2 regions of the Sinorhizobium sp. KGO-5 genome follow, and region 1 is predicted to be linked to the other one. Evidence: predicted binding sites of a transcription regulator. Region 1 holds the regulator's gene; the other holds the start of a gene.
What was found. Region 1 encodes HrcA, which represses chaperone genes, less so after heat shock. Its sites were predicted from a motif close to GTTAGCACTCNCNNNNNGNGAGTGCTAAC; they were not measured.

Region 1 (6,203 bases):
GCCAACGTCTTCCCCGACGATACGGCGCCGCAGCGGGCGGATGCGCCCGAGCTTCTCGGCCAATGGAAATCCATGCCGGGCGCCGGCGGCGCCGAGGGCTACGATCTCGACGATTTCGTTGCCGGCCGCAAGACGTTGAGGGAGACGCTCGCCGAGCAGCTGCCCTTCGCACTCAGCACTGCCTCCGATCGGCTGATCGCCCTGCACTTCATCGACCAGCTCGACGATGCCGGCTACCTGCACGCCGACCTCGCCGAGACGGCCGAGAAGCTGGGCGCGGCCGGCGAGGACGTGGCGCGCGTGCTGCAGGTGCTTCAGCAGTTCGATCCACCGGGGGTCTTTGCGCGCACGCTCGGCGAATGTCTTGCCATTCAGCTGCGCGCCCGCAATCGCCTCGACCCGGCGATGGAAGCGCTCGTGGCCAATCTCGAGCTCCTGGCACGGCGCGATTTCGCAAGTCTCAAGAAGATCTGCGGCGTCGACGAGGAAGACCTGGTCGATATGCTCGCCGAGATCCGCAAGCTCGATCCGAAACCGGGCACCAGCTTCGAAACCGGTGTCTTCGAGGCCATCGTTCCCGACGTCGTCGTGCGCGCCGCACCCGATGGCGGCTGGCTGGTCGAGCTCAATCCGGATGCCCTGCCCCGGGTTCTCGTCAACCACGACTATTTCACCGAAATATCGCGCTCCAGCCGGAAGAACAGCGGCGAACAGGCCTTTCTCAACGAGTGTCTGCAAAATGCGAACTGGCTGACGCGCAGCCTCGATCAGCGCGCCAGGACGATCATGAAGGTGGCAAGCGAAATCGTCCGGCAGCAGGACGCCTTTCTCGTCAACGGCGTCGGCCACCTGCGTCCGCTGAACCTCAGGATCGTCGCGGATGCGATCAAGATGCACGAGTCGACGGTGAGCCGGGTCACCTCCAACAAATACGTGCTGACCCCGCGCGGGCTCTTCGAACTGAAATATTTCTTCACCGTTTCGATCGGCTCGGCGGAAAACGGCGATGCACATTCGGCCGAGTCCGTGCGCCATCGCATCCGCACGATGATCAATCAGGAAAGCGCCGATGCCGTGCTCTCGGACGACGATATCGTCGACGTCCTCAAGAAAGCCGGCGTCGATATCGCCAGACGCACCGTCGCAAAATATCGCGAGACGATGAGCATCCCTTCATCCGTCCAGCGCCGCCGCGAGAAACGCGCGCTGGCCAAAACCACGGCATTCTGAGCATTTCCGGGCGGCCGCAAGCGCATAAGCCGGTTGCGCTTTGGGCTCTCGCCTGCGGAACCGCCGGGGCTCGATGAACGTTTAATCCCACGACGCGCAATTGACTCTGCGCGGTACAGCGGATATGAGGCCGCCGCGCTTGCATAGAGGCAGCGCGCGCTCACGATTTCGGTTGTTCGGGACTCCCGTCGCTGAAGTGCTTGGATGACGGGGGCGCTTGGAATAGACTGGGCACGCAATTCACGAACAAGAGAGGAAACTCCATGAGTGTGCGTGTATCCGGTAAACATATGGAAATCGGCGATTCGTTTCGCGTCCGCATCGGCGAGCAGATCGAGCAGGCCGTAACCAAATATTTCGACGGAGGATATTCGAGCCAGGTCACTGTGGAAAAGTCAGGGTCGCGATTCAGCGCCGACTGCAAGCTTCATCTCGATACGGGCGTGGTATTGCAGGCAAACGGTCAGGCGAACGAGCCACAGTCAGCCTTCGACGCGGCTTCGGAGCGCATCGAGAAGCGGCTCCGGCGCTACAAGCGCAAGCTCAAGGACCATCACAACGGCAACGGGCAGAATGCCACCGAAGTGGCCTATCGAGTGATGGACTCGGTGCCCTTCGAGGACGAGGAAGTCCCCGACGATTATGCGCCGACGATCGTTGCCGAAACAACGAAACAGTTGAGAACAATGTCCGTCGCCAATGCCGTTATGGCCTTGGACATGACGGATGAACCGGTGCTGATGTTCCGCAGCCCCGGCAAGGATGACCTGAACATCGTCTATCGGCGCAACGATGGGAATATTGGCTGGATCGACGCCGCCAATATCAAGGCATGAGTGGGGATGGGGGAAGCCAGCCGGACTGGCGTCCCCCGTCTTTCCGATCAGCGGGACGGCGGAAAAGCTCGACTTTTCTGTGCATTCGACCCGCCAAGACAAAGATGGGTAGAGCCATCACGGCGCATTTGTGATGAGATTGCCAGGCTCTAACCGGCGAACGAGGATAAAAGAATGGCATTGGCAGGCTTGCTGCATCAAAATGCGATCATCCCGGCCATGAGGGCCAACTCGAAGAAGCAACTCCTTCAGGAATTGGCGGCAAAAGCATCGAAGCTCACCGGTCTTCCGGAGCGGGAGATCTTCGACGTCATCCTGCAGCGAGAAAGACTCGGCTCGACCGGGGTGGGCAACGGCATCGCCATCCCGCACGGCAAGCTCAGCAGTCTGCCGTCGATCGTCGGTATCTTTGCGCGGCTCGATACGCCCGTGGATTTCGAAGCATTGGACGACCAGCCGGTCGACCTCGTCTTTCTGCTGCTTGCACCGGAAGGTGCCGGCGCCGACCACCTCAAGGCGCTCTCGCGCATCGCCCGCGTGCTGCGCGACCACGACATGGTGTCGCGTATCCGAGCGAGCGACTCGGCAAGCGCGATCTACACGCTGCTTAGCGACGACACGACCTCGCACGCTGCCTGAGTATCTTCTGCCTGCTGTCCTGCCGGAGCCGGTTGGAAGAGCATGCGATATTTCGAACAATGACGAAGGGCCGCGCACCTGGCAGAGTGCGCGGCCCTTCGCAAATCGCATTCATGCGCCGTCAGGCAGCAGGCGTCTCGCTTTCAGAGGACGCGGCTTTCGGGCCGCCCTTAGCAACACCGACCATCGCCGGGCGCAGAACGCGCTCGCCGATCGTGTATCCCGCCTGGACCACCTGGACGACCGTGTTGTTCGGGACCTCGGTGTTCGGGACCTCGAACATGGCCTGGTGGAAATTCGGATCGAACTTCTGACCGGTGGGGTCCAGCTGCTTCACGCCGTGACGCTCGAGCGCCGCGAGCATCGACCGTTCGGTCATCTCCACGCCCTCGATGAGTGCTTTCAGGCCGGCATCGCCCGCCTCTCTGGCGTCGGCCGGAATCGCATCCAGCGCGCGGCGCAGGTTGTCGGAGACCGCCAGCATGTCGCGCGCGAAGCCCGCGACGGAATAGGACTTCGCGTCCTTCACGTCACGTTCGGTGCGCCGGCGCAGGTTGTCCATCTCCGCAGCGAGGCGAAGATATTTGTCGCGCAGTTCCGCACTCTCGGCCCTGGCAAGCTCAAGCGGATCTGGCGCGGTCGTGGAAGCATCCGCCTCCGGCTTCTCCGCGGCTTGCGGCTCAGCGGCTGTTTCGAATTCTTCAGGCGCCGCGGCCTCGGGTCCGTTCTTGTTCGTTTCGTCGGTCATGACGTTCTCCGAATTTCTGTCTTTTGCTCTGTTCGGCATCATCAAACCAGCGGAAGTCGCTTTGCTTGAACGTTCTGTTGCCTGGATTTGAAGCCCGATATCGATGTTTGGGCCCGAAAAATCAAGGGTCGATTGCTGCATCGATCAAAAGGATTCGCTCAGCGCGACAGCCGCGACATGAGCTGCGCGGTGTAATCGACCATGGGAACGATGCGGGAATAGTTGAGCCGGGTCGGCCCGATGACACCGACCGCGCCGACGATACGGTCGTCGCTGTCGCGGTAGGGAGCGACGATCAGCGAGGATCCGGAGAGTGAAAACAGCTTGTTTTCGGAACCGATGAAGATGCGCACGCCCGGGCCGCTCTCGGCGAGGTTGAGGATCTCGATCAGGCTGTCCTTCTTTTCGAGGTCATCGAAGAGCATGCGCAGCCGCTCAATGTCATCCGTCCCTTCCAATCCTTCGAGCAGATTGGCGCGGCCCCTGACGATCAGCCGCGCCGGCTGGCCGTCGCCCTCGCTTCCGGACCAGATCGCCAGCCCACGCTCGACCAGGTCCTGCGAGAGCGCGTCGAGCTCGCCGCGCACCGTCTCCTTGACCTTTTCCAGTTGCGTCCGCAGTTCGGGGATCGTCTGACCGGCAAGGTGAGCGTTGACGAAGTTCGCCGCTTCGGTGAGCTGGGCGCTGGTGATCCCGGCCGGCAGCTCGATGATGCGATTCTCCACCTGATCGTGCTCGCCGACGAGCACCGCCAGCGCCTTGGTCGGCGCCAGCCGGATAAACTCGACATGCTTGAGAACGGGGTCGCTCTTGGTGGTGATGACGAGACCTGCGCCGCGCGACATGCCGGACAGCATCTGGCTCGCCTCGGTAAGAAGGTTTTCGACCGACCGGTCGCGATTTCCCGGGTGAACCTGCCTTTCGATCGAGGCGCGTTCCTCCGGCGAGAGATTGCCCACCTGCATGAAGGCGTCCACGAAGAAGCGCAGGCCCAGCTGCGTCGGAAGCCGGCCGGCGCTGACATGGGGGGAATAGATCAGGCCCAGATCCTCGAGATCGCTCATCACGTTGCGAACCGAGGCCGGCGACAGCGACACCGGCAACAGCCGAGAGAGATTGCGCGAGCCCAGCGGCTCCCCGCTTTCAAGATAGCTCTCGACAATGCGGCGGAAGATCTCGCCGGAGCGCTCGTCCAGCGCCGATGCGATCCCCTTCGTTCCAGGGTTGCGCAGTACCATGTCACTCCGTGATCAGTATCCCGTGTTCGCAAAGAATATAGTGATCCGCACGGGGAATGGCAAAAGGGAAAAATCACTGCGAAGCTTCGACATCAAGCGGTTCCCTTTGCCCACGCCATGATCTAGAAGGCTCACGAAAGCGCCGCGTGTCTTCAGACGCGCAAAGGCCGCTGGAGCACTTTGAATTCTGCATGGTCTTGTCCTTGAACCGAACAGGACTCGAAGGAACATGCAGTCGGGATCGACAGGAGTTGACGATGCGGCCATCGGGCAGAAAAATCGACCAAATGCGCAAGGTCTCGTTCGAGCGCAATTTCTCCAAGCATGCGGAAGGATCCTGCCTGGTACGCTTCGGCGACACGCATGTTCTGTGCACCGCCAGCCTGGAGGAAAAAGTTCCGGCGTGGCTGCGCAACGGCGGCAAGGGCTGGATCACCGCGGAATACGGCATGCTGCCGCGCGCGACCGGCGAGCGCATGAGGCGCGAGGCGGCGACCGGCAAGCAGAGCGGCCGCACGCAGGAGATCCAGCGGCTGATCGGGCGGTCGCTCAGAGCCGTGGTCGATCTTCCGGCGCTCGGCGAACGTCAGATCTCGATCGACTGCGACGTGCTTCAGGCCGACGGCGGCACGCGCACTGCGTCGATCACCGGCGCCTGGATCGCCCTCCACGACTGTTTGAAGTGGATGGAAGCGCGCAACATGGTCAAGCTGGAGAAGGTCCTGAAAGATCATGTGGCCGCCATTTCCTGCGGCATCTTCGCCAATCAGCCGGTCATCGACCTCGATTATCTCGAAGACTCGGCTGCGGAGACGGATGCCAATTTCGTGATGACGGGCAGCGGCGGCCTGGTCGAGATCCAGGGAACGGCGGAAGGCAAGCCCTTCAGCGAAGAAGAATTTGCAAGCCTGATGCTGCTCGCCAAGAACGGCATTGCCGAACTCGTCGAAATGCAGAAGCAGGCGATAGCAGGCTAGACTGCTCTCTGCTGCACGGCAGCAGTGAGATGATCTGACGCTTCGACAATATGCACCTCCGGACGGAACACCGTCATGGCTTTCCGGAAGTGCTCTGGATCACTTGAGAGGAACCGGTCCGGTGCCGACATTCGAAGGCATTCTGGAAACCGCGCTTTACGCGGACGATCTCGACCAGGCCGAGGCCTTCTACGGAACGGTCCTCGGCCTTGAAAGGATCACGCGCGCCGGTAGCCGCCATGTCTTCTTCCGCTGCGGCGAAGGCGTGCTGTTGATCTTCAACCCGGCGGAGACGGTGAAGCCGCCTGCACCGGGCGCACTTCCCGTGCCTCCGCACGGGACGAAGGGCAACGGGCACATGTGCTTCCGGGTCGCCGCCGAGGCACTCGATGCCTGGAAGGCGAAACTGGAGGCAGCCGGAGTTTCGATCGAGGCGGATGTCCGCTGGCCGAACGGCGCCCGCTCCTTCTATTTCCGCGATCCGGCCGGCAACAGCCTGGAATGCGCGGAAGCGGGCCTCTGGGCCAAGGATTGA
Region 2 (6,203 bases), on a different contig from region 1:
CTGCGGCCGCTGCCGCCGTGCGAGACGTGCCGCCTGTCACCCAGCCGCCCCAGTTGAAGCCGACGATCATCGTTGCGGCCGCCGTCGCGGCGCACGCCCATACGAGGATCGCTTTGGATGGCTTGTAATTGTCGAATTGCTGGGTGATTGACGTCTTGCTGCTGTTCTGCATGGCCATTGGAAGCCTCCCCCTCCGTCGTTGTTCGCGTTTCGCCGCCTGACCACCGGGCCGAACGGTTCAGGCACTGCTCTCAGTATCCCATACTGCCCATGGCGCCGTTTCCGGTGCCTTGGGGAGACTCCCTCTCGGGAATATCGGCGATCATGGCTTCGGCGGTGATCAGAAGAGCCGCGATCGAGCCGGCGTCCCGCAAGGCTGTCCGCACGACCTTGGCGGGATCGACGATGCCGGCCCTGATCATGTCGACATAGGTTTCCGTCTGCGCGTCGAACCCCTGATTGTGATCGCTGCCGTCGATAAGTTTTCCGACAACGATCGAACCCTCGACGCCGGCATTGTCGGCGATCTGGCGGATTGGTGCTTCCAGTGCCCGGCGCACGATCGAGATGCCTGCCGCTACGTCGGCGTTCTCGTCGGTGAGACCGACAAGAGCCGATTTTGCCCGTAGTAGCGCCACTCCGCCGCCGGGAACGATGCCTTCCTCGACCGCCGCGCGCGTAGCGTTCAGGGCATCGTCGATGCGATCCTTCTTTTCCTTCACTTCAAGCTCGGTCGCGCCGCCGACGCGAATGACCGCGACGCCGCCGGCGAGTTTCGCCAGCCGCTCCTGCAGCTTTTCCTTTTCGTAGTCGGACGCCGTCTCCTCGATCTGCGCCTTGATCTGGCTGACGCGCGCCTGGATGGAGGCTTTGTCGCCGGAGCCGTCAATGATTGTGGTCGTGTCCTTCTCGATCAGCACCCGCCTGGCGCGGCCAAGCATATCCAGCGTAACGTTCTCAAGCTTGATACCCAGATCCTCGGAGATCGTCTGGCCGTCCGTCAGGATGGCAATGTCTTCCAGCATGGCCTTGCGGCGGTCGCCGAAGCCGGGAGCCTTGACGGCCGCAATCTTCAGGCCACCTCGCAGCCTGTTGACGACGAGCGTCGCCAGCACTTCGCCTTCGACGTCTTCGGAGATGATCAGCAACGGTTTCCCGGTCTGCACCGCGGCCTCAAGGATCGGCAGGATAGCCTGCAGACTGCCGAGCTTCTTCTCGTGGATGAGGATATAGGGATCCTCCAGTTCCACGCGCATCTTCTCGGCGTTGGTCACGAAATACGGCGAGAGATAACCGCGATCGAACTGCATGCCCTCGACGACGTCGAGTTCGGTATCGGCCGTCCTGGCCTCTTCGACGGTAATGACCCCCTCGTTGCCCACCTTCTCCATCGCCCTTGCGATCATTTCGCCGACGCTGGCGTCGCCATTGGCGGCAATCGTGCCGACCTGCGCGATCTCGCTCGACGAGATGACCTTCGTGGCGCGCACCTTGATTTCCGCGAGGACGGCGGCAACGCCAAGATCGATGCCGCGCTTTAGGTCCATTGGGTTCATGCCCACCGAAACCAGCTTAGCACCTTCGCGAAAGATGGACGCGGCGAGCACGGTGGCCGTCGTGGTGCCGTCGCCGGCAAGGTCATTGGTCTTTGAGGCTACCTCGCGCACCATCTGCGCACCCATATTCTCGAACTTGTCTTCAAGCTCGATTTCTTTGGCGACGGACACGCCGTCCTTGGTGATGCGTGGAGCGCCATAGGACTTGTCGATGACGACATTGCGGCCCTTCGGGCCGAGCGTCACCTTGACGGCATTGTTGAGCAATTCCACGCCGCGAAGCAGGCGATCGCGGGCGTCAGTGGAGAAGATGATTTGTTTGGCGGACATTGTCTTTGGCCTGTTCGGGCTTGAGATAAGGGATCGAAATTCGAGGGATCAGGCAGCATTGGCGGTTGCGACGGTATTTGCTGCGACGATGCCCATGATGTCGGATTCCTTCATGATCAGTAGGTCTTCGCCATCGATCTTGACCTCTGTTCCGGACCGTTTACCGAACAGGATCGTGTCGCCGATCTTGACGTCGAGCGGGATCAGCTTTCCACTTTCGTCGCGGGAGCCGGGACCGACGGCGATCACTTGGCCCTCTTGGGGCTTTTCCTTGGCGGCGTCGGGGATGATGATCCCGCCCTTGGATTTGATGTTACGTTCGGCGCGTCGGATGACGACGCGGTCGAGGAGCGGGCGAAATGTCATGGGATTCTTTCTGCGACCGGCGTATAGGGCGGCTGCAACTCCTAAATAGCATCGACGGCAATCGATTAATAGGAGTGCCAAGAAATATTATTCGAAGCTGAATATGACCTGAAATCGGTGTCTGCAATTACGCGAATTGTTTTCCGGGAGAAATGGAATTAATATTTTGAAATACCTAAATTACCCTTTTCCGCGGCAAGATAGTATTCAGGATGACTAGGAGACTGTGCGTTCGTTAGTTAAAAACACTTCGAGGCGTACCGGTGTACTCACTCATTTGGCCTAGCGGCGGGTGCACCGGTATGGAAAGAAACGCGACCACCTAGAGTTATCTACCAAAGGTTGTCTTCGATTTTTCTGAAAACAAAAGGTTGACGCGGTCGCCGCTCTCGTCTATGAGAGGACATCGATACTTTGTTTGCCGATATTTGTTTTGCTGCGCTGTGCGCGTCTCTTGACGAACTTCCCTCTCTCAAAAGTCGAAACCCCGCTGTGCGTCGCCCAGCGGTGATCTATGTTGCTAAGAAAGGGTTCGTTATGACCACTGGCACAGTTAAATGGTTCAATTCCACCAAGGGCTTCGGCTTCATTCAGCCCGACGACGGCAGCGCCGATGTGTTCGTTCACATCTCTGCTGTTGAACGCGCGGGCATGAATTCGATCGTCGAAGGTCAGAAGCTCGGCTTCGAGCTCGAGCGCGACAACAAGTCGGGCAAGATGTCCGCAGGCCAGCTCCGCGCTGCCTAATGCTTTTTCGCCGCTGATGACCACGGATGTACTGGCATCGCGGCAAGAGGTTCGAAGAGGCCAGGCGAATGTCTGGCCTTTTTCCGTTGAGGCGGTCTTCGCGACCAAACGATATCAAAGGAACAACGATTGAGACACCCGAACGACAACGGCTTTGCCGAACGACGCAATGCCGCGGCAGATGCAAAGCGCCAGCTTCTGACAAAATTTGCATCCGCTCCCAAACCGACCGACCCTGAAATGCAGGAAAAACTGGCTGCGCGCGAAGCGGCCAACCGTGCCAGGGAGGCCCGCCGCGCCGAGCGCGAAGCGCTGAAGACAGCCGAGAACGAGCGAATCCTGGCAGAAGCCGCTGCGTTGGCCGCGGCTGCCGAGGCCGAGCAAAGGGCTGAAGCCGAAGCCCGCCAGGCAGAAATTGCCGATCGGGTCTCGCGCGTCGTCGCCGACGAAGCGGCCCGCAAGGCTGAACGCGACCGCCGCTATGCGGCCCGCAAAGCCCGCCGGGCGTAACACTTCAACACCTGCTCCCGTTCCACGGGCGCAGCCCATTGCCCTGGCGGATGATCACGGGGCGAGCGAAAAACGGACCGGTTATAATGAGCGCACATGTCTATCCACCCGCTTCACTTGTTGAGGACAATGCTGGAGCGTGGTTGAAGACGCTGGCGAAATACCGGCAGCCCCGTCTGGGGCGTAGCGCCTTCGAACTGTTCGTCACTCTCGTTCCTTTCGCCATCTTCTGGGCAGCGGCCTCCTTTTCCCTGGCCAACGGCTTCTGGCCCGGGCTGATCGCGATCCTTCCTGCCAGCGCCTTCCTGCTCCGATTGTTCATGATCCAGCACGATTGCGGCCACGGCTCGTTTTTCGCCCGTCGGGGGCTCGATGACTGGACCGGCCGCGTGCTCGGGGTCCTGACCCTGACCCCTTACGACTATTGGCGGCGTGCACACGCCGCCCATCATGCGACTGCGGGCAATCTCGACCAACGCGGGGTTGGTGACATCACCACGCTGACCATTGCCGAGTACCGAGCCCTTTCGCCGACGAAGCGCCTCGGCTACCGGCTGTACCGGCACCCGCTCGTCATGTTCGGCATCGGGCCGGCCTGGCTCTTCCTGTTCAAGCAACGCCTGCCGTTCGGGATGATGAACTCGGGTGCTCTGCCTTGGATTTCGACCATGGGGACGAATCTTGCGATCGTTACGCTGGCCGGCTTGATGGTGTGGGCCGTCGGGTTGGGACCTTTTCTCCTGATCCATCTTCCGGTCGTGCTGCTCGCAGGTGCAGCCGGCGTTTGGCTCTTCTATGTGCAGCACCAGTTCGAGGAGACTCACTGGTCGGCGGGCGAGGATTGGCGGTTTCCTCAGGCGGCGCTGCATGGCGCCTCCCATTACGATCTTCCGCCGGTGCTGCGGTGGCTCACCGGCAATATAGGCATTCATCACGTGCACCACCTGTCCAGCCGGATCCCCTATTACCGTCTGCCGGAAGTACTGCGTGACCATCCGCAACTTGCCGGCATCGGACGGATCACCTTGTGGGACAGCCTCAAATGCGTCCGGCTCGTGCTCTGGGACGACCGGCGCCGGAGGCTGGTTTCATTCCGCGACGCCGCAGGGTCGCTGCGCCGCTCCCTTACCGAAGATGTACGAAAGACGACGACATGATTGAATTGACGCCAACGCAGATCCGGGGCCTTAAGCTTGCCAAGGACGGTGACGTGCATCCCCAGGGTGGGAAGAGGTGGACGCACCTGAATGCCCAGGTCACCTATGCAAGGAAGGACCGGTTCAAGGAACGGCCGCAGAAGATCAAGTTCCTGACGACCGCGACCCTGAACGAGCTGCGCGAGCACAACCTCGTGAAGGCGCTCGATACGGATGTTCCGCCCGAGGAGTCGGCTCACGGCATTACCATGGCCGGCAAGATGCTGCTTCTGAAGATCAAGTGAGCACGCCCCAGAAGAAGCATGGGGCGCGTGCGTGCGCTACCGATTTTGCTCGACGGCCGTGGAGATAGCTGCGAGGGCCGCCGCGCTTGCAGCCCCCGCAGCGGCGGACGTCAGCCTGCCGTTAAGGCATCATGCCGCGGTACCGCTCACGCTCCCGTTCGACCTGATCGAGCGTGTACGGATCGGCATTTTCGTCGAAACGTGACCATCCTTCCTGGGCATAGATGCTTCTGCGGGCCGCAGGATCCACGATTTTGCGCTGTTTCAGGATCGCTTCTGCTCGGGGTGCGACACTGTCTTCGACCCTTGCCGTGACCAGAGTGCCCCCCCTGCGAACGCCTTCGGCGTAGACATGGGCGTCTTCTTCATCGACGCCGGATTCCGTCAGCGCACCTATCAGGCCACCAGCTGCGCCCCCGGCGATTGCGCCGGCGGCCGCACCGGCCGCGGTGGAGGCAAGCCAGCCGGCAGCCACCACTGGGCCAACTCCAGGAATGGCCATAAGGCCAAGCCCCGTCAGAAGGCCAACGACGCCGCCTCCGGCAGCGCCGAGGCCAGCTCCGGCACCGGCCCCTTCGGCCGCGTTCGAGCCGTCCGTCGAGTAGCGATCTCCCGTGTTGTTCGCGACGATGCTGATGTTGTCTGAAGGAACGCCTGCCGTTTCCAGATCGCTTACGGCCTCGCGAGCATCTGCATAGTCGTCAAAGAGCCCTGTTACGGTTCTCATATTCGTTCTCCCTTTCCTTTGGTGTCTGTGGACTACTGCGCCGTTACGTTGCCCTGATAGTCGAGAGCGACCGAAACGGATTTGCCCTCCTTCATCGCAGTTGCCTGCCACACACCCTTGTCATCGAGCTTCAATCCGCTGACCTCGGTGTATCCGGCCTCTTCGATCCGTTCCTTCGCTTGCGCTTCAGTAAAGCTGTTCGCGCCTTCGACCGGTGCCGTCGGGTTCTCAGAATCGGGCGTTGCGACAGCAGGCGTTTCTCCTTCCGCTGAAGGCGTCGTCTGCGCGAGTGAAGTCGTGGCCACGGCGCTCATCAGTGCTGCCGCGGCAATGATCATATTTTTCATGTGGTTACCTCTTCAGAAGACCGCGATTGATCCCCCGTCGCAGAAACACGCCGGGCGCAGAATGGTTCCCGGCGCGATGCTCCGGCCGCCATGCTGGTGGGCGGCTTGGCTTTGGCACCGGAAATGGCAACTGCTGCGGTTCCATGCAACGGAGCATCTGCTGGGCGGCGCCAAACACT

Region 2: a site for HrcA is predicted at 2,306-2,334, ahead of BHD07_RS10990 (co-chaperone GroES). Genes of this name have one in related genera too.

Annotation. Positions count from the first base shown of each region.
Region 1 is NZ_BDIZ01000001.1:788,415-794,617, reverse strand. It holds gene rpoN (RNA polymerase factor sigma-54) at 1-1,230, shown strand, start outside; gene hpf (ribosome hibernation-promoting factor, HPF/YfiA family) at 1,494-2,066, shown strand; gene ptsN (PTS IIA-like nitrogen regulatory protein PtsN) at 2,241-2,705, shown strand; gene grpE (nucleotide exchange factor GrpE) at 2,827-3,453, opposite strand; gene hrcA (heat-inducible transcriptional repressor HrcA) at 3,612-4,691, opposite strand; gene rph (ribonuclease PH) at 4,949-5,668, shown strand; gene BHD07_RS03745 (VOC family protein) at 5,790-6,203, shown strand.
Region 2 is NZ_BDIZ01000002.1:371,190-377,392, reverse strand. It holds gene BHD07_RS11000 (hypothetical protein) at 1-178, opposite strand, end outside; gene groL (chaperonin GroEL) at 252-1,886, opposite strand; gene BHD07_RS10990 (co-chaperone GroES) at 1,935-2,252, opposite strand; gene BHD07_RS10985 (cold-shock protein) at 2,790-2,999, shown strand; gene BHD07_RS10980 (DUF6481 family protein) at 3,129-3,509, shown strand; gene BHD07_RS10975 (fatty acid desaturase) at 3,596-4,666, shown strand; gene BHD07_RS10970 (hypothetical protein) at 4,663-4,950, shown strand; gene BHD07_RS10965 (general stress protein) at 5,072-5,677, opposite strand; gene BHD07_RS10960 (PepSY domain-containing protein) at 5,710-6,024, opposite strand.